2 regions of the Cytobacillus sp. FSL K6-0265 genome follow, and region 1 is predicted to be linked to the other one. Evidence: a T-box and tRNA genes for the amino acid it is inferred to sense, from the RefSeq annotation. Region 1 holds a T-box; the other holds one or more tRNA genes.
The links. A T-box is a leader RNA that pairs with one kind of tRNA and senses whether it is charged. The one in region 1 lies ahead of ileS (isoleucine--tRNA ligase), so its partner is inferred to be a tRNA-Ile.
Positions count from the first base shown of each region.

Region 1 (7,249 bases):
CCCTTCTTATATAATCATGAAAAGAAAACAGAAAAAGACCCGAACGAATAGTTCGGGCCTTGATTAGGCTAATACTAAATTTAGTTCAAATCGCTATAGTTTTCTTTCACGACAGTAGCACAACGTGGGCAAAGGGTTGAAAATTCTTCTACTTCCCCAACATCTGGAGTGACTGTCCAACAACGTTCACATGTTTCACCTTCAGCTTTAGAAACCATGATTGCTACATTGTCAAATTTATGCGCTTCATTTGGTGCTTGCTCTAAGCTGCCTGCCACTTCAAATGCAGAAACGATAAATAGTTGTGGTAAGCTTTCTGAAATAGAATCAAGTAAGGAATTGGTTTCGTTATCAACATACAACGTTACTTTTGCTGTCAATGATTTACCGATCACTTTTTCATTTCGTGCTTCTTCTAGCGCTTTTAGGACATGATTTCTTAATTTCATGAAAGCTGTCCATTTTGTCGTTAATTCTTCCGCATTAGCAAAAGTTTGTACTGTCGGCATATCTGTCAATTGAACACTCATCTCTTCCACACTTGGAATGTGACGCCATACTTCATCAGCAGTATGAGAAAGAATCGGTGATACAAGCTTAGTAAGGGCAACTAAGCTATCATAAAGCACTGTTTGAATCGCACGACGATCATGTTGATCTTGCGCTTCAATGTACAGAACATCTTTCGCAAAATCTAGATAGAATGAACTTAAGTCTAAAGTACAGAAATTATTAACAGCATGGTAAATGCCTGCAAATTCATAGTTCTCATAAGCTTGTAGCGATGTTTCGATTAGGTTATTTAACTTTACTAACATAAACTGATCGACTTCACGTAATTCATCATAAGAGACACGATGTACTGCCGGATCGAAATCAGCTAAGTTTCCTAATAAGAAGCGGAAAGTGTTTCTAATTTTACGGTAAACTTCTGCTACTTGTTTTAAGATTGGATCAGATACTCTTACATCTGCTTGGTAATCAACTGATGCAACCCAAAGTCTTAAAATATCTGCACCTAATTGGTTCATCACTTTTGAAGGTACAATGACATTACCAATTGACTTACTCATTTTTCTACCTTCACCATCTAAAACAAAGCCGTGACTTAAGATGCCTTTATATGGTGCTTTACCAGTTACAGCGACACCTGTAGATAATGATGAGTTAAACCAACCTCTATACTGGTCAGACCCTTCTAGATAAAGGTCTGCTGGTCTTTGTAAATCTTCACGCTCAAGTAATACTGCTTGATGCGAAGAGCCGGAATCAAACCAAACATCCATAATATCCGTTTCTTTTGTAAACACACCATTTGGACTACCTGGATGAGTAAATCCTTCAGGCAATAATTCCTTCGCCTCTTTTTCAAACCACACATTCGAACCATGCTCTCTAAATAGTTGGGATACATGATCAATTGTTTCGTCTGTAATAATCTCTTCTCCATTTTCTGCATAGAAGACAGGAATTGGCACACCCCATGCACGCTGTCTAGAAATACACCAATCACCACGATCACGAACCATATTATAAAGCCTTGTTTCGCCCCATGCCGGTGTAAATGTTGTATCATTAATTGCTTGCAATAATTCTTGTCTAAAATCTTTAATAGAAGCAAACCATTGGGCTGTTGCACGGAAAATAACTGGTTTTTTTGTGCGCCAATCATGTGGATAAGAATGCTTGATAAAAGAAAGCTTCAATAACGCGCCAACTTCTTCCAATTTTTCTGTGATTGGTTTATTGGCCTTATCATAGAAAAGACCTTCAAAACCAGGTGCTTCTTCTGTCATTACCCCTTTGTCATCCACCGGACATAATACATCTAAGCCATATTTAGAGCCAATGTAAAAGTCGTCTTCACCATGTCCTGGAGCCGTATGAACACAACCAGTACCAGCGTCTGTAGTTACATGGTCACCAAGCATAACAAGTGAATCACGGCCATATAATGGATGTTCAGCAGTCACATATTCTAACTCACTACCTTGAATCGTTTGAACGACCTTAGGATTTTCCCAGCCAATCTCTTCTGTTACAGACCCTAGTAGATCTTCAGCTACTAAATATTTTTCGTTAGCCACTTCAACGACAACATACTTTAGTTTCGGGTGGACAGAAATACCTAAGTTAGCCGGCATTGTCCAAGGCGTCGTTGTCCAAATAACAATACGTACGTCTTCAGATAAAACATCTTTACCGTCTTTCACTTTAAATCCTACATAAATGGAAGCGGATTGCTTATCTTTATATTCAATCTCAGCTTCTGCTAATGCAGACTCAGATGATGGAGACCAGTAAACAGGTTTCTTCCCTTTATAGATATAACCTTTTTTCGCCATCTCACCAAAAACTTTGATTTGTTGGGCCTCATAGGCAGGTTTTAATGTAATATAGGGATTTTCCCAATCTCCGCGAACACCCAACCGCATAAATTGTTCACGTTGATTCTCGATTTGACCGTAAGCATATTCTTCACAAAGTTTACGAAATTCTGCTACCGTCATTTCTTTACGTTTTACACCTTTATTCGTTAATGCTTGTTCAATGGGCAATCCATGCGTATCCCAACCAGGTACATATGGTGCATGGTAACCACTCATTGACTTATAGCGGTTAATGAAGTCTTTTAAAACTTTATTTAACGCATGTCCGATATGAAGATCGCCATTCGCATAGGGAGGTCCGTCGTGCAGGATAAACAATGGCTGATTTTTCGTGCGCTCAAGCACTTTTGCGTAAATATCTTGTTCATTCCATTCTGTTTGCATTTCAGGTTCTCTTTTTGGCAAATTTCCTCTCATTGGAAAATCTGTTTTAGGCATTAATAAAGTATCTTTGTAATCCATAGCTCATTTCCTCCTCAACATACTACATAACATTATGACCAAAGTAGCGCTCATACATAAGGTACTCGGGGAAAACACAAAAAACCCCTCATCCCAAAAAAAGGGACGAGAGGTTATATATTCCCGCGGTACCACCCTTGTAGATAGAGAAATTCCCTATCCGCTCAAAAATCAATTCGTAACGTGAACGTCTACGCCTTACTCTAACTTTTTAGCTCAAGTAAGGAACTCAAGGGTGATGTTCAAATTCTTCTTCTTAATATCAGGCTTTCACCTTCCCTGAATCGCTGAAGTGGGAATCCACTCTTTTAAGTAAGATAGAATGCTACTATCCCTGTCATCGTTTTATCATGTTTTTTCTAGATTATATGCGATAGGATACAACTTCGTCAAGTCGGTTTAATTCAGAAGTTAAAGTATCTTATACCCTAGATTCTTCTTCTTTTGTAGACTTCAAGTCTGTTGTATCTAGCTCATATTCCATTAAGTGGTCCCAATCATCATTTTGTAGCATATCTAATTGGGCTTCGATTAACATTTTAAAACGATTTCTAAATACTTTCGATTGCTTTTTCAAATCTTCTATATCCAGCGCAATCTTCCTTGCTTTAGATAATGATTCATTCACAATCCTGTCAGCGTTTTTCTCCGCCTCACGAATAATTAGCTTTGCCTCTTTCTGTGCGTTTCGCTTCACTTCTTCCCCAGCTTCTTGCGCAACAACAATCGACTTATTTAACGTCTCTTCAATCGTATTAAAATGTCCGACTCTTTCATTTAAGTCGTTTAAACGCTCTTCTAATTCCTTCTTCTCACGAATAATGATTTCATAGTCTTTAATCACTTGATCTAAAAACTCATTTACTTCATCTTCATCATATCCACGAAAACCTTTGCTGAACTCTTTGTTATGAATATCTAACGGTGTTAATGGCATAAGGCCACCTCCTAGATCAGTTGGTCAAATTATGTATTTGTTAACATGTAATTCGACAGTTTCTTGCAGATTCCTGCATAAAATTCGATACACTTTCAATTTTATATCGGTAAAACACTATAATCATTATAGCTAAAAAAGATTATTTTTGTATACCAACAACTACTTTCCATTTTTCTTTCTTCGTTTTTCCTTCTATCGCAATCACCTTACAGCGCCCATAGCCTCTAACAGAAATCGTATCACTTTCACGGCAATCGAACGCTACATTTTCTTTCATTGCCCAATTTACTTTTACTTTTTTTGCAGCAATAAGTTGTTGCGCCTTTTGTCTAGAAAAATTATAAATTGATGCAATCAACGTATCAAGTCTTAAGGATGACATTGTAAAAACTTTTTCTTGCCATTGCTCTTTTGCATCAATAACAGATGAAAATGGTTTTTCTTCAAGTTTAACAGAAGCTTTCCCAACAGATTCTAATTGCATAGAAATATAAGATGATACTTCCTTAGAAACAATTACTTGTATCGTATGACCTTCAAACAAAATATCTCCAAATTTACTTCTTTTCAATCCGAGTGACATAAGACTGCCGAGCACTTGTGGATGCTCGATTAATACGAATTTATGAGGATAATTTACTTCGTATAATTCTAAGCAAAAATCGTCCATTTCCGGTACAAAATAATCTGGATAAATTAGCGCACGTTTTCTTTCGGCGTTTCTATGTCCACCTTCAAATTGCACGCACACATCACTTTGTGATCCAATGATGGTGTGTAAAATATCTTGTTCCCTTGGATCGAGAAAGTCAGTAAGCTTAGGCGCATACGATTGTTCAACCGTTTGTCGCCAACTTAACACTTGATCAATAAACTCCCTCTCTTCCGGACGAAAGTGTTGATATATATTTGACATGAGCTTACTCCTTTAACAACAGTTGTGTTATAGTATATCATTTATTAAATTTGCATGTTTTGCAATTTCCTTTGAAAACCTATTATTAAAAAAAAACAAAAATACGAGCTAAGCATTAGCTCGTATTTTTTACATCATCCATAAAAAGATTTGTCGAATTCCCGATGTTGCTAAATTTAATACTAAAATAGCCACAATCGGAGAAATATCTAACATTCCACCAATTGGCGGAATAACACGTCTAAATGGTTCTAGAAAGGGTTCACAAATTTTTGTTAGAACTTGCCCAATACTAGATTCCCTTGCATTTGGGAACCATGACATGAGTATGTAAATGATTAATGCCCATGAATAAATCTCCACGGCTGTAATAATAATCGAAAATAAAGTTGCCATAATTAATTTACCACCTCGAGTTCTCTTCTTCATGTTCCTGAATCATTTGCGAAATATTCCCTGATACTTCAACATTTTCAGGCGTACATAAAAAGATGTCCATTCCAATTTTTTGTATATCTCCACCAATGGCATACACCGTTCCACTTAAAAAATCAACAATGCGCTTTGCTTGGCTTTTATCAATTCTTTGAAGATTAACAACCACTGCTTTTCTATTCTTTAATTGATCAGCAATTTCTTGCGCTTCCGCATAGACGCGTGGCTCAACAAGAACAACTTTAGATGATTTTTGCTGACCGCCTTGTCCTTGAACAGATTGTAAACTAACAACATTTTGTTTTGTTGCAGCGTGCTGCCTTTGCGATGTCCGAATAGAGGTTGTTTCTTGTTCCTCTTTACGATCCCTGCTATTGGCGTACTCATCTTCTCTTGGCTCATAGTTGTCTTCTTCGTCATCTAAAAAGAAATATGATTTAAACTTTGATTTTATACTCATCTGCACCTAACCTCCTTACTTTTCTTTTCCAACTAAAGCCGTTCCTATACGGACCATTGTTGCGCCTTCTTCAATAGCAATTTGATAATCATTGGACATTCCCATTGATAATTCTATACACGGTGCATGAGATAATTGAAGTGATACTACTTCTTGCTGAAGCAACTTCAAATTTCGAAAACAGTTTCTTAATACTGTCTCATCATTTGTCAATGGCGCCATAGTCATAAGGCCTACTACTTCTATTTGTTTAAAATCTGACAACGCTTTAACAAAAGGAATGACTTCTTCTCTGGATAACCCTTGCTTTGAATCTTCTCCAGACACATTCACTTGAATAAAGCATTTAATTGATTTTTTCGCACGCTTTTCAATCTCTTTAGCAAGAGACATCCGATCTAATGAATGTATATAATCCACTTCATTTATGATATTTTTTACTTTTCTAGATTGTAAGCTCCCAATATAATGCCAAACAGCCCCATTGTTTATGACGGCTTGTTTTTCTAACAGACCTTCATCACGATTTTCCCCTAGGTTATTAACTCCTGCTGCAATTGCCTCCTGTGCTCTTTCTGTTGATACATATTTTGTCACTGCGATAATCTTTACGTCATCACTAGGACGATTCATTTTTTCACAAACAGTTTGTATATTTTCCTTAATCCTCTTTAAGTTCTCTTGTACATTCAAGATGCTATTCCTCCTCACACAAACCAATAAAGCTCATCATTCTACCCGTTTTCCCTTCATCTCTTCGGTGGGAAAAAAACAAGGTATCATGACAGCTTGTACAAAATTCAGTTGTATGAATATTATCTCGTAAAACACCATATTTCTGCAATATGAGTTGATTACATCGTTTTAAATCTAATTCATATTGACCTTTAGATATTTCATTATAAACACTAGGAGCCATTTCTCCTAAGGCATCGTTCACCTTGTTAAGCACATAATTATCTACAATATAACAAGAGCGACATATACCTGGGCCTATAACAACTTCGACCTCTTGTGGACGAATTCCTTTTTCATGAAAGGCAGTTAAAACATTTTTAGCGATTCCAAATACGGTTCCTTTCCATCCCGCATGAGCAACTGCCATATATTGATTCTTGGGATGGAAGAAATAAAGTGGAATACAGTCAGCATAACACATAGTTAATAGTATATTATTTTCATCCGTATACAAGGCGTCCGTAGCAGCAAATGCCGTATCATACTCTTTTGCGCCTCTACCTCTTTGGTTATTTTGAACATATTCAATATGAACACCATGAGTTTGTTCTGCTCCCACCCAATGTTCTAATGGAAATTGCAATTCTTTCGCTAATGCTATACGATTTTGGATCACATGCGCTGGTTGGTCACCTACATGAAAGCCAAAGTTTTGTGATGTGTAATCTTTTTCACTATACCCATCATTTTTAGTTGTAAAGCCTGCCATCAGTCCATATTTTTCAAACCAATGTTTTATGATTAAATATTTTTCATGCGTTCGTTGAAATGGCTCCATACACTTTCCCCATTTTTTTCTTTAGTTTACCATATTGCGATTAAGGTTTACAGCTATAACTATCGATTGCTGTATTCTTCTTTTGGTTCTTCTAATTGATATTGATGAGGAAAACGGACAAGAATCACAT
Region 1 covers NZ_JBBOPE010000001.1:1,767,985-1,775,233, reverse strand. Annotated here, with positions in the region: gene ileS (isoleucine--tRNA ligase) at 81-2,852, opposite strand; T-box leader at 2,951-3,202, opposite strand; gene MHH73_RS09175 (DivIVA domain-containing protein) at 3,274-3,789, opposite strand; gene MHH73_RS09170 (YlmH family RNA-binding protein) at 3,932-4,708, opposite strand; gene MHH73_RS09165 (YggT family protein) at 4,838-5,104, opposite strand; gene MHH73_RS09160 (cell division protein SepF) at 5,112-5,603, opposite strand; gene MHH73_RS09155 (YggS family pyridoxal phosphate-dependent enzyme) at 5,619-6,296, opposite strand; gene pgeF (peptidoglycan editing factor PgeF) at 6,301-7,119, opposite strand; gene MHH73_RS09145 (YlmC/YmxH family sporulation protein) at 7,179-7,249, opposite strand, start outside.

Region 2 (7,249 bases), 1.9 Mb from region 1:
TAATCAATCTCCTTATGAAACAAAGGCTCTTCATTAAAAATAATCTGTGTACAATACTTCATTATATTTTTTTTAGATAAAAATCACAACTGCTACGTATATTTCTTTTTTGTAACAGAGTAATCATTCACCTATAATTGTACATATTTACTTTGAATATCTTTTACCATCCACATAATATTATTAGGTACTTGCGGCAAGAAAAATCCGATAAAAAGCGGACTTGTTACGTATCGAGGGACAATCTTTGCATATATCTCATTCTCAAAATGGTAAAAAAATAGATTATAACTGTTACATGTAAATGGAAAATCTCTCAGAATATATTTCGTTGCCATTTGAATATATTTAGCAAACGCTGCTATATCCCTTTTCTCACCTAATTTAACATTAAATTCATAAAAGCCAATACGTGGTTTATTCGATAGAGAAAATTCAGTATCACCATGTTGATCAATTAATTCTCCTACAAAATCGTCAACCTGAACTTTATGTTGATACACAATATCATATAAGCCAACAATTTGCATATGAGGATGAGCAATGCTTCCACCTGAATGAGGTCCATGATTCTTGAAAAAAATCACAGATTTATATTTATCACTTTTCTCCATACTTAACCATTTGTCTAAACCAAATGTAATCAAGCTGACTAAATGCTTGTCATCATATTGTGAAAGTTCCGAGTTACACTTATCTGTCTCGATTAAGACCGTTTGATGAGCATTTTCTAAAACGGGATATTTATTCTCCAACCAAATGATTGGACCTTCCTCCGCAATAATATTCGTCAATTGCTCTCTCTGACAGAATGGACACACTTGTTCTTTATTCCTTATACTATTAGGTTTCTGTTTACCAATGCTTGTATTAAAAAATAAATGAGTATTTGTCATTAGCTATTCTCTCCTGATTTCAATTACTTACTTCTATTATAAAGGGCTTCTTCTTTATAGTGTGAAAGTTTGATTATGATTAGTATAAAATTCATCAATATTAAAGGCAACTTCACTTGCTTAACAAGAAAACTACCTATTAAATAAGCTAAAAAAGATATCTGCATATGCAAATATCTTTCTTTTACCGTTAATTTACTATGACCTCAAACTCACTATGTTCATGTAAACCTTCATCGTTTTCAACATGAACGACAATCTTGTATGTTCCATTATCAGTAAATGCATAGGTTGCTGTATACATCCCACTAGTTTGCTCTGCTGCATCTACCCAAGCCACCTGATGTTCATCAATTGTTTGAACGATTTCTAACCTCACATTTGCCTCTTCAAGTCCATGTTCTTCTTTAGTTATATGAATATCAAATGGCGTTTCCTCATTCGTCTTAATATCAGCAGTAGGACTTATATGTATCGCTACATTTCCATCATGCTCATGTGCGCTGTGGCCTTGATTTTCTTCTTCGTTATCTATTATAGCACTACCTACCGCCACTTTAACCTTAGGCATCGTGTGCATACTTCTTGCTGTGACATGTGACTGAATATGATAGATAGCATCTTTTTCAAATGTATAAGATGCCACATACTTTCCATCATTCTCGTGATCAGCTTCTATTAATTCACTATTATCCTTTTTCCCATCTTCCCACACTTCAAATTTCACTTCATCTGCATCTTCCACAGACTCGTCTCCCTGAGTAACGCTCACTTCCAAACGCACTTCTTCGTTCCTTGTAATCTGACTTGGTATTGAGATACTGGCATCGATTGCAGCAGGAACTGATCCTTCGCTACCACTAGAATCTGCATCATTCCCCGCACTTCCACAAGCAGCTAGAAAAGTAATCATGATTACAGAAAACATTGTTGATATCCACTTCTTCATAAAAAGCCCCTCTTTCTTAAACTTCTAATCCTTCTTATTTTATTTTACTAATAATATGTGTTAGAAAAGTGAAATAATTTGTTAATAATAAAAATAAGTAAAGTGAAGAAATAATAGGTATAAGAAAAGATTCATTTGGAGAAACTTTTATTACAAGTGTAAATCCCCCTTTTTAGCTTCCATTTATGGAAGCTTTTTTTATGGACTATTCAATATAGCTTTAACTAGATGCTAGAAGCTGGTTTTAAAACTTAATCATACAAAAAAAGCTCATAAATCTTATAAAAGATTTATGAGCTTTGACGCGCCTTAGAGGATTCGAACCTCTGACCCACAGCTTAGAAGGCTGTTGCTCTATCCAGCTGAGCTAAAGGCGCAAACTAAAAATATGTATGGCTCCGCAGGTAGGATTCGAACCTACGACCGTTCGGTTAACAGCCGAATGCTCTACCACTGAGCTACTGCGGAATAATATAAATGGTGGGCCTAAATGGACTCGAACCATCGACCTCACGCTTATCAGGCGTGCGCTCTAACCAGCTGAGCTATAGGCCCCTATTTAAGCGGGTGAAGGGAATCGAACCCTCATCATCAGCTTGGAAGGCTGAGGTTTTACCACTAAACTACACCCGCATTTAAGAAATTCAACATACCGGTGGTCGGGGTCGAACCGACACTCCCGAAGGAACACGATTTTGAGTCGTGCGCGTCTGCCAATTCCGCCACACCGGCATAAAGGCAACACCCGGATTTGAACCGGGGATAAAGGTTTTGCAGACCTCTGCCTTACCACTTGGCTATGCTGCCATAACTGGGCTAGTAGGGTTCGAACCTACGAATGACGGAATCAAAATCCGTTGCCTTACCACTTGGCTATAGCCCAATAAAAATATTTAAAATGGGGCGGCTGATGGGAATCGAACCCACGAATGTCGGAACCACAATCCGATGCGTTAACCACTTCGCCACAACCGCCATAATTGGCAGGGGTAGTAGGAATCGAACCCACATCAAAGGTTTTGGAGACCTTCGTTTTACCATTAAACTATACCCCTAGATGGTGGAGGGGGGCAGATTCGAACTGCCGAACCCGAAGGAGCGGATTTACAGTCCGCCGCGTTTAGCCACTTCGCTACCCCTCCAAAAAAGACTAAATGGTGGCTCAGGACGGAATCGAACCGCCGACACAAGGATTTTCAGTCCTTTGCTCTACCGACTGAGCTACTGAGCCAAAATAATGAATATGTAAATGGCGGTCCGGACGGGACTCGAACCCGCGACCTCCTGCGTGACAGGCAGGCATTCTAACCAACTGAACTACCGGACCAGATTGCGGGGGCAGGATTTGAACCTGCGACCTTCGGGTTATGAGCCCGACGAGCTACCGGACTGCTCCACCCCGCGATAATAAATATTAATGGCGGAGGAAGAGGGATTCGAACCCCCGCGGGCTTTAACACCCCTGTCGGTTTTCAAGACCGATCCCTTCAGCCAGACTTGGGTATTCCTCCATTAATAGAAAAGCAATAGCGGCGGAGGGGATCGAACCCCCGACCTCACGGGTATGAACCGTACGCTCTAGCCAGCTGAGCTACACCGCCATAGTATATATTGTATAAAAATTGAATTGGTGGAGCCTAGCGGGATCGAACCGCTGACCTCCTGCGTGCAAAGCAGGCGCTCTCCCAGCTGAGCTAAGGCCCCTAGAAAGTATTCGTGGTCGGGAAGACAGGATTCGAACCTGCGACCCCTTGGTCCCAAACCAAGTGCTCTACCAAGCTGAGCTACTTCCCGAAACAAAACGCGCCCGAGAGGAGTCGAACCCCTAACCTTTTGATCCGTAGTCAAACGCTCTATCCAATTGAGCTACGGGCGCATATGGAGCGGAAGACGGGATTCGAACCCGCGACCCTCACCTTGGCAAGGTGATGTTCTACCACTGAACTACTTCCGCAAATATTGAAAATAAAAATGGTGCGGGTGAAGGGAGTCGAACCCCCACGCCTTGCGGCGCCAGATCCTAAGTCTGGTGCGTCTGCCAATTCCGCCACACCCGCATATATAAATGGTGAGCCATGAAGGACTCGAACCTTCGACCCTCTGATTAAAAGTCAGATGCTCTACCAACTGAGCTAATGGCTCGTACAAGTGGTGCCGGCCAGAGGACTTGAACCCCCAACCTACTGATTACAAGTCAGTTGCTCTACCAATTGAGCTAGGCCGGCAAATATGCACAAAAATGGTGGAGGATGACGGGATCGAACCGCCGACCCTCTGCTTGTAAGGCAGATGCTCTCCCAGCTGAGCTAATCCTCCAAAATGGTGACCCCTACGGGATTCGAACCCGTGTTACCGCCGTGAAAGGGCGGTGTCTTAACCGCTTGACCAAGGGGCCAAAAAATAACCCCAAAAATGGGGTAGCTTGCCCGGCAGCGTCCTACTCTCACAAGGGGACAGCCCCTAACTACCATCGGCGCTGAGAAGCTTAACTTCCGTGTTCGGTATGGGAACGGGTGTGACCTTCTCGCTATCGCCACCGGACTATGAAATTGTAAGGGAATCGTTCCCTCAAAACTAGGTAATGTTGAAGAAGATTGTTTTGAGTAATCGCCTATGCGTTGCTAGTTGGCTACTACTTACGTAGTGCTGTCTAGCTGCGGCGCCTAGGTGCTCGAGGTCATAAGCCAAATTTGTCATGAGGTTAAAGAACAACCTCCTGTCAAATTTGGCTTATGCTTGTCGCACCTGGGCAAGGCGCCTCCGCATTTCGAATTGGTTAAGTCCTCGATCGATTAGTATTAGTCAGCTGCATGTGTCGCCACACTTCCACCTCTAACCTATCAACCTGATCATCTTTCAGGGATCTTACTAGCTTACGCTATGGGAAATCTCATCTCGAGGGGGGCTTCATGCTTAGATGCTTTCAGCACTTATCCCTTCCGCACATAGCTACCCAGCGATGCCTTTGGCAAGACAACTGGTACACCAGCGGTGCGTCCATCCCGGTCCTCTCGTACTAAGGACAGCTCCTCTCAAATTTCCTGCGCCCACGACGGATAGGGACCGAACTGTCTCACGACGTTCTGAACCCAGCTCGCGTACCGCTTTAATGGGCGAACAGCCCAACCCTTGGGACCGACTACAGCCCCAGGATGCGATGAGCCGACATCGAGGTGCCAAACCTCCCCGTCGATGTGGACTCTTGGGGGAGATAAGCCTGTTATCCCCGGGGTAGCTTTTATCCGTTGAGCGATGGCCCTTCCATGCGGAACCACCGGATCACTAAGCCCGACTTTCGTCCCTGCTCGACTTGTAGGTCTCGCAGTCAAGCTCCCTTGTGCCTTTACACTCTACGAATGATTTCCAACCATTCTGAGGGAACCTTTGGGCGCCTCCGTTACTCTTTAGGAGGCGACCGCCCCAGTCAAACTGCCCACCTGACACTGTCTCCCATCCCGATAAGGGATGTGGGTTAGAATTTCAATACAGCGGGGGTAGTATCCCACCGACGCCTCCACCGAAGCTAGCGCTCCGGCTTCTAAGGCTCCTACCTATCCTGTACAAGCTGTACCAAAATTCAATATCAGGCTACAGTAAAGCTCCACGGGGTCTTTCCGTCCTGTCGCGGGTAACCTGCATCTTCACAGGTACTATAATTTCACCGAGTCTCTCGTTGAGACAGTGCCCAGATCGTTACGCCTTTCGTGCGGGTCGGAACTTACCCGACAAGGAATTTCGCTACCTTAGGACCGTTATAGTTACGGCCGCCGTTTACTGGGGCTTCGATTCAAAGCTTCGCGTGAGCTAACCTCTCCTCTTAACCTTCCAGCACCGGGCAGGCGTCAGCCCCTATACTTCGCCTTGCGGCTTCGCAGAGACCTGTGTTTTTGCTAAACAGTCGCCTGGGCCTATTCACTGCGGCTCATCAAGGCTTTAACACCCTAATGAGCACCCCTTCTCCCGAAGTTACGGGGTCATTTTGCCGAGTTCCTTAACGAGAGTTCTCTCGCTCACCTTAGGATTCTCTCCTCGCCTACCTGTGTCGGTTTGCGGTACGGGCACCTTATTCCTCGCTAGAGGCTTTTCTTGGCAGTGTGGAATCAAGAACTTCGGTACTAAATTTCCCTCGCTATCACAGCTCAAGGTATGTGACCATGGGATTTGCCTCATGGTCCCTCTAACTGCTTAGACGCACATCCAATAGTGCGCTTACCCTATCCTCCTGCGTCCCCCCATCACTCAAACAGAATACGGTGGTACAGGAATATCAACCTGTTGTCCATCGCCTACGCTTTTCAGCCTCGGCTTAGGTCCCGACTAACCCTGAGCGGACGAGCCTTCCTCAGGAAACCTTAGGCATTCGGTGGATGGGATTCTCACCCATCTTTCGCTACTCATACCGGCATTCTCACTTCTAAGCGCTCCACCAGTCCTTACGGTCTAGCTTCAACGCCCTTAGAACGCTCTCCTACCACTGAACATCTACGATGTTCAATCCACAGCTTCGGTGATACGTTTAGCCCCGGTACATTTTCGGCGCGGAGTCACTCGACCAGTGAGCTATTACGCACTCTTTAAATGGTGGCTGCTTCTAAGCCAACATCCTGGTTGTCTAAGCAACTCCACATCCTTTTCCACTTAACGTATACTTTGGGACCTTAGCTGGTGGTCTGGGCTGTTTCCCTCTTGACTACGGATCTTATCACTCGCAGTCTGACTCCCATGGATAAATCTTTGGCATTCGGAGTTTGTCTGAATTCGGTAACCCGATGAGGGCCCCTAGTCCAAACAGTGCTCTACCTCCAAGATTCTTACGCATGAGGCTAGCCCTAAAGCTATTTCGGAGAGAACCAGCTATCTCCAAGTTCGATTGGAATTTCTCCGCTACCCACACCTCATCCCCGCACTTTTCAACGTACGTGGGTTCGGGCCTCCATCCAGTGTTACCTGGACTTCACCCTGGACATGGGTAGATCACCTGGTTTCGGGTCTACGACCACATACTATATTCGCCCTATTCAGACTCGCTTTCGCTACGGCTCCGTCTGTCCAACTTAACCTCGCATGTAATCGTAACTCGCCGGTTCATTCTACAAAAGGCACGCTATCACCCATTAACGGGCTCTAACTACTTGTAGGCACACGGTTTCAGGATCTCTTTCACTCCCCTTCCGGGGTGCTTTTCACCTTTCCCTCACGGTACTGGTTCACTATCGGTCACTAGGGAGTATTTAGCCTTGGGAGATGGTCCTCCCTGCTTCCGACGGGATTTCTCGTGTCCCGCCGTACTCAGGATCCACTCTGGAGGGAACGAAGTTTCGACTACAGGGCTTTTACCTCCTATGGCGGGCCTTTCCAGACCTCTTCGTCTATCTCGTTCCTTTGTAACTCCGTATAGAATGTC
Region 2 covers NZ_JBBOPE010000001.1:3,698,305-3,705,553, forward strand. Annotated here, with positions in the region: gene MHH73_RS18715 (DUF4931 domain-containing protein) at 132-896, opposite strand; gene MHH73_RS18720 (FixH family protein) at 1,087-1,845, opposite strand; tRNA gene MHH73_RS18725 (tRNA-Arg) at 2,149-2,222, opposite strand; tRNA gene MHH73_RS18730 (tRNA-Asn) at 2,239-2,313, opposite strand; tRNA gene MHH73_RS18735 (tRNA-Ile) at 2,324-2,400, opposite strand; tRNA gene MHH73_RS18740 (tRNA-Gly) at 2,408-2,478, opposite strand; tRNA gene MHH73_RS18745 (tRNA-Leu) at 2,496-2,577, opposite strand; tRNA gene MHH73_RS18750 (tRNA-Cys) at 2,582-2,652, opposite strand; tRNA gene MHH73_RS18755 (tRNA-Gln) at 2,657-2,728, opposite strand; tRNA gene MHH73_RS18760 (tRNA-His) at 2,745-2,820, opposite strand; tRNA gene MHH73_RS18765 (tRNA-Trp) at 2,827-2,900, opposite strand; tRNA gene MHH73_RS18770 (tRNA-Tyr) at 2,904-2,987, opposite strand; tRNA gene MHH73_RS18775 (tRNA-Phe) at 3,001-3,076, opposite strand; tRNA gene MHH73_RS18780 (tRNA-Asp) at 3,096-3,172, opposite strand; tRNA gene MHH73_RS18785 (tRNA-Met) at 3,176-3,249, opposite strand; tRNA gene MHH73_RS18790 (tRNA-Ser) at 3,264-3,356, opposite strand; tRNA gene MHH73_RS18795 (tRNA-Met) at 3,373-3,446, opposite strand; tRNA gene MHH73_RS18800 (tRNA-Ala) at 3,474-3,549, opposite strand; tRNA gene MHH73_RS18805 (tRNA-Pro) at 3,563-3,639, opposite strand; tRNA gene MHH73_RS18810 (tRNA-Arg) at 3,648-3,721, opposite strand; tRNA gene MHH73_RS18815 (tRNA-Gly) at 3,725-3,799, opposite strand; tRNA gene MHH73_RS18820 (tRNA-Leu) at 3,818-3,902, opposite strand; tRNA gene MHH73_RS18825 (tRNA-Lys) at 3,912-3,987, opposite strand; tRNA gene MHH73_RS18830 (tRNA-Thr) at 3,995-4,070, opposite strand; tRNA gene MHH73_RS18835 (tRNA-Val) at 4,086-4,161, opposite strand; tRNA gene MHH73_RS18840 (tRNA-Glu) at 4,166-4,240, opposite strand; rRNA gene rrf (5S ribosomal RNA) at 4,270-4,386, opposite strand; rRNA gene MHH73_RS18850 (23S ribosomal RNA) at 4,618-7,249, opposite strand, start outside.
Region 2: it encodes a tRNA-Ile, which carries the amino acid that the T-box ahead of ileS (isoleucine--tRNA ligase) is inferred to sense. The anticodon was not compared.